Regions from separate parts of the Rhizobium sp. 268 genome, predicted to be linked through region 4. Evidence: predicted binding sites of a transcription regulator. Region 4 holds the regulator's gene; each other region holds the start of a gene.
The links. Region 4 encodes LexA, which represses DNA repair genes until DNA is damaged. Its sites were predicted from a motif close to TGTTCNNNNTGTGTTCNG; they were not measured.

Region 1: a site for LexA is predicted at 1,395-1,412, ahead of OS035_RS06020 (ImuA family protein). Genes of this name have one in related genera too.
Region 2: a site for LexA is predicted at 1,329-1,346, ahead of OS035_RS27305 (ATP-dependent helicase). Genes of this name have one in related genera too.
Region 3: a site for LexA is predicted at 1,864-1,881, ahead of OS035_RS13890 (helicase-related protein). Genes of this name have one in related genera too.

What each region holds. Positions count from the first base shown of each region.
Region 1 is NZ_JAPPSO010000002.1:545,260-548,235, forward strand. It holds gene OS035_RS06010 (SOS response-associated peptidase) at 1-82, opposite strand, end outside; partial or broken gene ligD (non-homologous end-joining DNA ligase) at 144-1,195, opposite strand; gene OS035_RS06020 (ImuA family protein) at 1,473-2,225, shown strand; gene OS035_RS06025 (Y-family DNA polymerase) at 2,146-2,976, shown strand, end outside.
Region 2 is NZ_JAPPSO010000016.1:117,104-120,079, forward strand. It holds gene OS035_RS27305 (ATP-dependent helicase) at 1-1,286, opposite strand, end outside; gene OS035_RS27310 (VOC family protein) at 1,514-1,990, shown strand; gene OS035_RS27315 (PrkA family serine protein kinase) at 2,398-2,976, shown strand, end outside.
Region 3 is NZ_JAPPSO010000006.1:189,304-192,279, reverse strand. It holds gene OS035_RS13890 (helicase-related protein) at 1-1,701, opposite strand, end outside; gene OS035_RS13885 (DUF3309 family protein) at 2,496-2,651, shown strand; gene OS035_RS13880 (YMGG-like glycine zipper-containing protein) at 2,679-2,939, shown strand.
Region 4 is NZ_JAPPSO010000009.1:226,067-229,042, reverse strand. It holds gene OS035_RS19355 (VOC family protein) at 1-214, opposite strand, end outside; gene lexA (transcriptional repressor LexA) at 411-1,130, shown strand; gene OS035_RS19345 (ComEC/Rec2 family competence protein) at 1,111-2,976, opposite strand, start outside.

The sequences.
Region 1 (2,976 bases), on a different contig from region 4:
GCATCAGGTTGATCAGGCTTTCGGCGTCCTGGGCCCATTTGGCGACCCAGTCCCTGTCTTCCATGCGATAAAGGTTGCACATGCTAGATATGTTCTCCGCCAAGCTCGAATGGACGACAATCTAGCTCACGGCGCCAATTTCGCTAGTCGAGCCGGAAGACGTCGGCATTGTCCTGGCGTTCGCGCAAACCCTTGTATGACGGGTGGCGAAGTTTGCCGTCTGTCGTCCATGCGCGAAACTCGATCTCGGCAATCAACGTCGGTTCGACCCAGACGATACCGGCACTTCCGGAATAGGGCAGGGGTGGCTGCTTTCGCTTCCAGCGCAGCGTGTCCATCATCTTTCGCAATCTGATGACCTCGGCTTGCCTGAAGCCCGTGCCGACACTCCCGACGTGGACGAGATCGGCTCCGCGATAGGCAGCAAGCGCCAACGAGCCGAAGCCGGCAGGCGAGGCAGATGACATCTCATAGCCGACGATGAAGAAAGCCTCGCTCTGGACGCATTTGATCTTAACCCAATCCCCGGTCCGGCCCGAGCGATAGGGACGATCGAGGTGTTTGCCGACGATGCCTTCCAGGCCGAGGCGGCAGACATGCTCCAGCAGGACGGCTGGTTCGGTGTCGAATGTTTCCGACAACCTGATTGCGCCCCTTTTCCGTTCAACGTGTTATCGAGGAGATGTCGGCGCGATCGGTATTCGACACCGCGCAGATCGTGCCCGTCGAAATAGCTTAAATCGAAGGCGAAGAAGATGGCGTCGGAGGCCCGGTTGCCGGCTTGTTTGCCGGATGCGCCCAACGATTGCTGCAGCAGCCCGAAATCCGGCCGGCCCTCTTCATTAAGCACGACCGCCTCGCCATCGATGATCATCGTCGCCGGTCCGAGCGCTCGGGCGGCCTCTACGATCGCCGGAAAGCGGTGCGTCCAGTCATGGCCGCCGCGGGTGAGAATCCTTATCCCTTGAGGCTCGATGTGAACAGCGAGGCGATAGCCATCCCATTTCAGCTCCCAGCTCCACTCGTTTCCCTTTGGGGGACGGGACTTCAGTTGCGCCAGCGCAGGTTCGACGCGGTCTGGCATGGGATCGAACAGGAGCTGTGGTTGGGCTGGATTTCGCTTCCTGCGGGGCCGGGAACGGATCGGGGCCTGGGCGTCACGAAGGAGGGGTTTTGGTCTAGGAGGCTTCGTCATGCCGACAGTTCAGCAGAAAAATCTTAAGGCTACTGTGACGATGTCGACTTGTCCTCGCAATTCACAAAGGGATTAGCGCTCGCAACCGCTCGGAAAAAACCTTCAGCCGCTACCCACCTGATTCTCCTGAGTATTCTTCTGGTTCCTAATGTTCAGGATAATATTCCCATCCTCCGGTTGCTTGACTCTTCAAGTCGTCGGGAACAGATAGAGAACATCCGCATTTGGATCGACATGATGTTGGCCGCCAATACGACCTTGAAGGGAGCCGTGAACGATGACTGCTGCCCGCGAACGGGTGATTTCCGATCTGCGCGAGCGCATCGCTTCGCTTGAGGGCGTGTCAGGCAGAAAGGCTGGCTGTCTTTCCTTCGGTGTGCCGGAAATCGATGCGGTCCTGCCGGGAGGTGGTCTGGCCTATGGCGCCTTGCACGAATTTGCCGGTGGCGGGGCGGGTACCGTCGATGGTGCGGCGGCAGCCCTGTGTGCGGCGGGGATAGCAGCGCGGACGAAAGGCCCGATCGTCTGGTGCCTGACCCGTCCGGATCTCTTCTTTCCGGCACTCGCTCAGGTCGGCCTCCATGCCGATAGGGTAATCTTTGTCGAGTCGGACAAGGAGGAAGACGTCCTGGCCAACATGGAGGAAGGATTGTCCTTCGGCGGCCTCGGCGCCGTGGTCGGCGAACTTGTCCGATTGCCAATGGTCGGCTCGCGCCGGCTGCAGCTGGCGGCCGAGCGAACCGGGACCATGGCGCTCGCGGTCCGACGATGGCGGCGACAGACTGAGGCCAATGATTTTGGCCAGCCGACGGCTTCAACCACGCGATGGCGGGTGAGCGTGATGCCATCGGAAGAGCTGCCGGTACCCGGTGTGGGAAGGGCTCAATGGTTTCTGGAATTGATGCGCGTGAAAGCGGGTGAGTGTGCTGAGTTTCTCGTGAGGGCGTGCGATGACAAGGGTCGTCTCGATCTATCTTCCGGATCTGCCGACGGATCGTATTCGTCGCGCCGATCCGTCTATTCCGCCTGAACAGCCAATCGCCGTGATCGCCAGGAGCGGCTCGAAGCGATGGGTGTCGGCAAGCGACGCGGCCGCCAGACAAGCCGGCGTTCATGTCGGCATGCCGGCTGCCAAAGCGCAGGCGCTGTTCCGCGGCCTGATGCTGGTCGATGCGGATCCTGCGGCGGATGCTGCAGCACTCGAGCGGATCACGCTCTGGGCACTTACGCTCTATTCCCCGATCGTCGCGGTTGACGGGATTGACGGCATTATCATGGATACCGAAGGCGCCGATCACCTGCAGGGTGGCGAGCTGCCGATGGTGACGAAGATCGCCAACCAGTTCCTGGCCAGGAAGCTTACTGCCCGTGTCGCGGTTGCCGACACCTGGGGCGCGGCGCGTGCGTGCGCGCGCGCCATCAGTCGGGATACGGTCATCGTGCCGATCGGTGAGACCGCGCGCGCCGTCGAGAAGCTGCCGATATCGCTGCTGCGCCTTCCTGGCAAAGTCGCCACCGATCTGCGCACGCTCGGCTTCCAGACAATCGGCGAATTGGCCAATACGCCGCGCGCGCCGCTGACGCTTCGTTTCGGTCCGGAGATCGGCCGGCGGATCGACCAGATGTTCGGCCGCTTGTCGGAACCGATCGAGCCGATCCGCACTGCCGAACTGATCGAGGTCAGCCGCGTCTTTGCCGAGCCGATCGGCGCGGCCGAAACCATCAACAAATATGTCGGCCGCCTGGTCGTGCACCTGATCGAGGAACTGCAAAAGCGCGGT
Region 2 (2,976 bases), on a different contig from region 4:
AGGCCAAGGGTGACGAAGCGGTCTTCGAATTCGCGCATCTGGAAGGAGGCGCGCACGAGAATCGCCATGTCGTTGAGCAGATGCTTGCCGCGCTGAAGCTGCTCGATTTCCTCGCCGATGGCGCGGGCTTCCTCCTCCGAATCCCAGGAGGCGTGCACCTGCACCTTGACGTCGTCCGGATCGGAGCGGTCGGTGAACAGTGTCTTGCCGAGCCGCCCTTCATTATGGGCGATCAGATGGGCAGCGGCACCGAGGATATGTTCGGTCGAGCGGTAGTTGCGCTCGAGCTTGATGACTTTGGCGCCGGGGAAATCCTTCTCGAAGCGCAGGATGTTGTCGACCTCGGCGCCGCGCCAGCCATAGATCGACTGGTCGTCGTCGCCGACGCAGCAGACGTTCTGCGGCTCGCCCTTGGCGCGCTGGGCGAGGAGCCGGAGCCACATATATTGAGCGGTGTTGGTGTCCTGGTACTCGTCGACGAGGATATAGCGGAAGCGGCCGTGATATTCCTTCAGAAGATCGGGGTTCTTGCGGAAGATCGCGATAGGATGCATCAGCAGGTCGCCGAAGTCGCAGGCGTTCAGCGTCGTCAGGCGCGCCTGATAGGCGAAATAGAGATCGCGGCCGCGGCCGTTGGCGAAGGCGCGCGCGTCACCCTCAGGGATATCGGCGGGGCCGAGACCCTTGTTCTTCCAGGTGTCGATCATGCCGGCGAACTGCTTGGCCGGCCAGCGCTTGTCGTCGAGGCCTTCGGCCTGGATCAGCTGCTTGATCAGGCGGACGACGTCGTCGGTATCGAGAATGGTGAAATCGGAGCGCAGGCCGACGAGCTCGCCGTGGCGGCGCAGAAGTTTGACGCCGATAGAATGGAAGGTGCCGAGCCAGGGCATGCCTTCGACGGCGCCACCGACGAGCAACGCGATGCGCTCCTTCATCTCGCGGGCCGCCTTATTGGTGAAGGTGACGGCGAGGATCTGCGAGGGGAAGGCGCGGCCGGTATTGAGGATATGTGCGATGCGAGTTGTCAGCACGCGAGTCTTGCCGGTGCCGGCGCCCGCAAGCACGAGGACCGGGCCTTCCAGGGTTTCGACGGCTTCGGTCTGTTCGGGGTTCAGCCCGGAGAGATAATCCGGCCGGCTGCCGCCGTCGCGGGCGGCCATGGCGCGGGCGGCAATGCCACCGGTGGCGGGCGCCCTTCCGGCGGGCGCGGCAGGCGGCTGCGGCTTGCGCGCCATCTCGCTCGGCTCTTCGTCGAAGAAGGGAATATCGTCGAAACTATTGCTCATGGCGCGTAATGTAGTGATTCGGGAAGGAAAGACCAGAAAAGATGTTCTGCTTTCATTCCCAAGCCGCCGCTATCCCAAGGGGTTTACGCATGGCGGCAAGGCTGCTTGATAGGACAGAGGCAACCCGACGGAAAATTTCAGCCGCACTTGTCGGAAACCGCGTCGGCGGGGCGTCCTTGGATCATCGGACAATCGTCCGGGTCTACCGTCAACAAGGAGGCTGCATCATGGCGAAGGTCGTTTCAAATCTCTGGTTCGCGCAGGAAGCGCGCGAAGCCGTCGAATTCTATGTGTCCATAATCCCGGATTCCAGGGTTGGCCGCACGACCATTCTTCCGGCGGAAACGCCGAGCGGGCCTCCCGGCAGCGTCGAGCTGATCGAGTTCACGCTCGGCAATCAGGCCTTCCTGGCGATGAAGGCGGGTCCGCTCGATAGCTTCAACCATTCCTTCTCGATCGCGATCCTCTTGGAAAGCCAGGCCGAGATCGATCGGGTCTGGGAAGCATTCCTCGCCAATGGCGGCACGCCGGAGGCCTGCGGCTGGCTGAAAGATCGCTGGGGCCTATCCTGGCAGATCGTGCCGCGCATGCTTTCCGAGATGATCGACCACGGCGACCGCGAGCGGGCCAGGCGCGTGACCGAGGTGATGCTCGGCATGGTCAAGATCGATGTCGCCGGGCTGGAGAAGGCATTCAACGGCTGAATTGTGCTGGCGGCGAATGATTCGAACGCTTGGCTCACGGCCGGCATGCGGCCGTTTCCGCCATGTCGGGTGCCAACCGGCACATGCTGTCCAGCACCGACTCTGTGCAGATTTGGCTGCCAATCGTCGATTTTTCCGGAACTCGAATCACGGGCGACATTGCACACCCTTTTCATCTTTCTGTCACGTCGCGAAATGTGCTGATACCGCACGGGTGCTTTTTTCAACTATAATGAGAAACAGTTTCGTAGAGTAAAAATAACCGGTGCATGCACGTTTTTGTGCGTTGCAAGAAACAGCCGGTGAGCGTCGAATATAGCTACGAAATTATTGATTCTTAGGAACGTCGTAGCCATCTCGATGGTTATACGACTTTGAGCCTGCGGCAGAACCTTACTGGAGGGCCCATGCTGAACGAATCCGTATTCGATGCGTTTACGCGCAGTTACGAAGCGCGCCGCGAAACCGATATGTCGGTGGCTGAGTATCTCGATCTCTGCAAAAAAGACCCGATCGCCTATGCCAATGCGACCGAGCGCCTGCTCGCCGCGATTGGCGAGCCGCAGATGGTCGACACTGCGAGAGATGCGCGGCTTGGCCGAATCTTCATGAACAGGACCATCCGGATCTACCCGGCCTTTGCCGGTTTCCACGGCATGGAAGAGACGATCGAACGCATCGTTTCCTTCTTCCGTCACGCGGCACAGGGGCTCGAGGAGCGCAAGCAGATCCTCTACCTCCTCGGCCCGGTCGGCGGCGGCAAGTCGTCCTTGGCGGAGCGGCTGAAGCTGCTGATGGAGGTTCATCCGATCTACGTGCTGAAGGCGGGCGACGAAATCAGCCCTGTTTTCGAAAGCCCGCTCAACCTCTTCGATCCGGAGACGATGGGGTCGCTGCTCCAAGAGCAATACGGCATCCCGCTGCGGCGCCTGAACGGGCTGATGAGCCCGTGGTGCCTGAAGCGGCTCGACGACTTCGGCGGCGAC
Region 3 (2,976 bases), on a different contig from region 4:
ACGGATCAGGCCATCCGAACCGATCGCCAGGTCACTGTTGCCAGCGGCATGGATTCGAGCCGCACGGGCCTCGAATTCGAGCGCGAGCGCTTTCTGCGACGCAGCCTGAACCGCCTTGGCATCCGGTCCGTCCGTTCCCGCCACCGGCGTGAAGCGGAATCCGCTCAATTGCCCTACATGATGTCCTTCAACGAAGACATCGCCATTCACACTGATTTCAGCTTCCAGCATCGCATTCTCTCTCAGGCGCTTCATGAGCACAGATGTCCTGCGATCAACAAAGCGTTTCGTCAACCTTTCATGTAACGCGTCGGACAATCGATCTTCGATTTCCCGCGTCTTTTCCTGCCAGTGTGTCGGATCGGCAAGCCAACCAGGCCGATTCGAAACATAGGTCCAGGTTCTTATCTGCGCGATTCGCGCCGAAAGCGTGTCAATTTCCCCATCTGTCCGATCGGAGCGATGAACCTGTTCCGCGAGAAACTGCTCGTTCACCGTGCCATAGCGCACGAGATCGGAAAAGAGGGTCGAGATAAGATCGGCATGTTGTGCCGGGGTGATACGCCGATAGTCGGGAAGCGCGCAAGCCTCCCAGAGTTTTTCGACCCGGGCCGGCCTGTCGGCAAGGTTGATCACCTCGGGATAACGTGAAAGCTGTTCCAGCGCCTGCTGGTCGACCGCAGGCAGCGCCCGCGTCAACCCCGCTACGCGCGGTCCCGCCTCGAGGCTGGCGCGCAGCGCTTGGATCGAGGAGAAGTCCATCTCGGTGGTGCGCCACTGCAAAACCTTGACGTTGTCGAATTCATGCCCTTCGATGCGCTGTACCAGCTCCTCGTCCAGGGGCGAAACCTGTCCGGTGACGCCGAAGGTACCGTCGCGAACGTGCCGCCCGGCGCGTCCGGCGATCTGGCCGAGTTCGCCCGGATTGAGATTGCGAAACTGGTAGCCGTCGAACTTCCGGTCCTGGGCGAAGGCGACGTGATCGACATCGAGGTTGAGGCCCATGCCGATCGCATCGGTCGCCACCAGATATTCGACATCGCCCGCCTGATAAAGCGCCACCTGCGCATTGCGGGTGCGCGGGCTGAGCGCGCCGAGCACGACAGCCGCGCCGCCGCGCTGCCGGCGGATGAGTTCGGCGATCGCATAGACCTCGTCGGCCGAGAAGGCGACGATGGCCGAGCGCTGCGGCAGCCGGGTGATCTTCTTCTGCCCGGCATAGAAAAGATGCGAAAGCCGCGGCCGCTCGACGATCGTGATGCCGGGCAGGAGCTGCTGCAGGATCGGCTGCATCGTTGCCGCGCCGAGCAGCAGCGTTTCCTCGCGGCCGCGAAGATGCAGGATGCGGTCGGTGAAGATATGGCCGCGCTCAAGATCGCCGGCGAGCTGCACCTCGTCGATTGCGACGAAGGCGGCCTTGGTCTCACGCGGCATCGCCTCGACGGTGCAGACCGAAAAGCGCGCATTGGGCGGCGAAATCTTTTCCTCGCCGGTGACCAGCGCCACATTCTGCGCGCCGACCTTCTCCACCACCCGCGTATAGACCTCACGCGCCAGCAGCCTGAGCGGCAGGCCGATCACGCCGGTCCCGTGAGCGACCATGCGCTCGATGGCATAATGGGTCTTACCGGTATTGGTCGGCCCAAGCACCGCGGTCACACCGCGCCCGCTCAGAATCATCGGCTGCGAAGTCAGAGTCATGGTCCATGCAAATGAGGCGGGCAGCCCCCAGGAAAACAGTGCTTCCGCGACGGAAGCCAGAGAACACATGGACAGCCGCCGCCGCAAACGCAAGGGCAGATTTTAAAATGCTGCCGGGATTACGACCTTGGCGAGTCACGCGGACCGCCGGTATTTGCGATTCGGAACAGCGTGAGAACGAATCAGCGACGAATCGCTGACTCCCGATGATTCAGCTTTTGTTCACGGCTAAGTATTGATTTTGAATCACTTTTTCCCACTAGATGCTGAATCGTCTGACTCCCTCCGCTTGGCATTTTCGTCACCGCCATCGGCGAATCCGGCCAGTGGCGAACAATCAAAAATTGCGCCTGAAATTAACCTCTCGACCAAAGCCGGAACGAATCGGCGACGAATCGCTGACCGCATCGTTTTCGCCTTTCGTTCACGGCCACATCTGGTGGCGAAACTCGGTCCATGCGCTATATGCGTATCGCCGATCGGCGTCCCCGTTCCGCCTTGTCCATCGGCATTAATCTTTCGGAAGCCGGATTCATATCCCGTTAAGCCGGGATGGTCGCCGGCGGCGCGCCGATCAAATACGGAACGAATCGCTGACGAATCGGCGACATCGGGACCTTCTCGCTTTGTTCACCGCAACATGTTGTATTTAAACGCCTTTTTAACCATACGGGCAGGTTTTCGATAGGGCGGGGGTCCGAGCGCGTCACATTTCCTGGCTTAACCGGGAACAAAAATCGCCAATGCGTGTTTCTGGTCCATTCAAATTGCGGATGAAATGAAGGAAACACACCATGCTTGGCACAATACTTCTTGTTATCCTCATTCTGCTCTTGATCGGAGCCTTGCCGAATTGGGGTTATAGCCGTGGCTGGGGCTATGGACCTTCTGGCGGTTTGGGGCTAGTTCTCGTGATTATCATTATCCTTGTACTCATGGGCCGCATCTAAAGGCCAACAAACCTGGGGAGTTACGACATGATGAAGAAGATTGTTCTTATTGGTGCGCTCGTCGGCGCCCTGGCATCCTGCACAGCGACCGAGCAGGGAACGGCGATCGGCGCCGGCACCGGCGCGGTCATCGGCGGTGCCGTGACCAACAGCTGGGGTGGTGCCGCCGTCGGCGCCGTTGCCGGCGGTCTGACCGGCGCTCTCATCGGCCAGTCGGTCGAACGCCGCGGCTACTGCGTCTATCGCGACCGCTACGGCCGCCGCTACGAGGCCCGTTGCCGCTACTGATCGGCAAAAGCATATCGGACTTCCCAACGGGCGCTTC
Region 4 (2,976 bases):
AGGCCTCGCTCTCCTCGACGCTGGCGATACCGAGCGGCTCCAGATAGGTCTTGTCGGCGAAGAAGACACAGGCATTCTCCGTTCCGAAGGGATGGCGGGCATCGGCGGCAACCGTGAAGCCGAGCTTGCCGAGCCGCTCGCGGGCCAGATCGATATTGACGACGGGCAGCACGACATGATCCAGCGGGTGCGGTTTGGCGGAACGCTCGTTCATCATATCCCTCCCTCAAACGATAAGAGATGTGCGACAGCACCACCCCCAATGCAAGACATGTGTGCCAATCCGGCGAATGAAAATAAAAATCTCAAAGAGTTGGCGGCAAGTTTTACGGAAATTTAGCTACTTGCAGAACACATATGGAACATATAGTGTCTGTTCTGGATTTGTTTCAATCAGGGGTCACACGCCGATGCTCACGCGCAAACAACAGGAGCTTCTCCTTTTCATTCATGAGCGCATGAAGGAATCCGGCGTTCCGCCATCTTTCGACGAGATGAAGGATGCCCTGGATCTGGCCTCCAAATCCGGCATTCATCGCCTGATTACAGCGCTCGAAGAACGCGGTTTCATTCGCCGCCTACCGAACCGCGCCAGGGCGCTCGAGGTCATCAAGCTTCCCGAAGCCTATAGTCCCAGCATCCAGCCCCGGCGCGGCTTTTCGCCGAGCGTCATCGAGGGCAGCCTCGGCAAGCCCCAGCCGGTCGCCGCCCCCGCGCCTGTAAAACCCGTCGCCGACAACGGCAACTCGGTCTCGGTGCCGGTCATGGGCCGAATCGCTGCCGGTGTTCCGATCTCGGCAATCCAGAACAATACCCACGACATCGTCGTTCCCGCCGACATGCTCGGCTCCGGTGAACATTATGCGCTGGAGGTGAAGGGCGATTCGATGATCGACGCCGGCATCTTCGACGGCGACACGGTGATCATCCGCAACGGCAGCACCGCAAGCCCCGGCGACATCGTCGTTGCCCTCGTCGATGACGAGGAAGCGACGCTGAAGCGCTTCCGCCGCAAGGGCGCCTCGATCGCGCTTGAGGCGGCCAACCCGGCTTACGAGACCCGGATCTTTGGGCCCGACCGCGTCAAGGTGCAGGGCAAGCTCGTCGGCCTCATTCGCCGCTATCACTGACACTGGACAGGCCGGATTCGGTAAAACTGTTGCTGCGCCAGTCATAGGCGCGCTGGCGCATCCATGGCCGCGACAGCGTTTCGAATGCGGTTGCGACCTCCAGGCCGGTATCTGCGAAGCGCAGCTCGAGGGAACCGGTCTTGCGCAGCGTCTCACCGGTGAAGAGCGTCGCGCCTGAGCGGCAGCTGTTGAAACGCAGGCGGACCGGCGTCACGACGATATCGGCTGCATCGCAGGCCGGGCCGAGATAAGCGGCATTGTCGATGATGCTTACCACACGGCCATTGCCAAGCCTTGATATGCACCAGGCCTTTTTGACGCAGGAGAAGCGGTTTGTTTCACCGCCCGCGGCGGCCCCCCGCATCGCTGTCCTTGCTTCATTCTGTTGCTCGCGGGAAAGCCTGACGCGTCGGTCTTCCCCCTCCGGCGGGATAGCGGGGCCACCCAGCATCTTCGGCGGGTGATGCGTCGGCAGGACCAGCGCTCTTTGCCACTGGTCGAAGATGAAATCCGGCGGGTTTTCACGATTGGAAGCCATTGCCGCGGTCTCGACGAGCGCGACCAGACCGCCATCCTCCGAAATCACCAGATCCGGCGGCCGGGAAACCGGCAGAATCAACAGAATGAAGGTCGAAACGGCGAGGATTGCTGAGCCGGCATGGCGCAGCCGGGTGCGGAGCAGCGTCAGCAGCAGGAAGCCTGCCACGGCGATGGCGAAATACCAGGCGGGCAAGCGGCCGACGCCGATATCGCCGCCCCAGCCGGACACTGTCTTGGCGACCGCGATCACCAGATCAAGGCCGAAGCCGACCACCTTCCAGAGCGGAGCGTCCAGACCGAACGGCATGAGCAACATCGCCAGCAGCCCGGCCGGCATCACGATGAAGGAGATGATCGGCATCGTCGCGAGGTTTGCCGGCAGGCCGTAAGCGGTCAGGCGATGAAAATGTTCGATCGAAAACAGCGCCGTGGAAAAACCGCCGATCAGCGAAGTCAGGAAGACGCCGCCGAAGAAACCGGCGACCGCAACGAGCGGCCGGAAGACCGGCAGCCTCAGCAAAGCGTTTTCGCGAATGCGCCGCTCCTTCCACAACTGATAACCCGATACCAGCGCCAATGTCGCGGCAAAGGACATCTGGAAGCTCGGGCCCAGGACTTCGGAGGGCGAAATGGCGATGATGACGAGGGCCGAGAGCACGACATTGCGCAGGCTGATCGACGGCCGATCGAAGAAGACGGCAATCAGCATGATGGCCATCATGATAAAGGCGCGTTCAGCCGAGACCCCGAAGCCGGAGATCAGGTAGTAAGCGGTGACGGCGATGAGCGCGCCTGCTGCGGCGATCTTCTTGGTCGGATAGGCCTGGGCAGCACCTGGAAAGAGGCTGAGCAGCATCCGGAAGCCGACGAAGAAGATGCCGGCCGACAACGCCATGTTGAGGCCCGAGATCGCGACGATATGAGCAAGGCCGGACTGGCGCAGCGCCTCCGTCGTCGCATTCGAGATGGCGCGCCGCTCGTCGGTCACCAGAGCAGCGGCAAAAGCGCCCGTATCGCCGGGCAGGATCGATCGAATGCGATCGCCGATACCGCTGCGCAGCCGGTAAAGCCATTCGAGCATTGCTTCCGACGTCGACATTGCACCCTGCGGGCCCGCCCCCAAATCCCTCTCCGGAGCGCCATAGAAGAAGCCGTTGGCACCGATGCCGTCGAAATAGGCACTGAAGGAGAAATCGTTGAGTTCAGGCAGCGCTGGGCCTGCCGGAGGCGTCAGCCGCGCCCTGCCGGTGATGATGTCACCGATCTCGAAAGGCGTATCGGCGCCGCGGACGATCGCGGTGATGCG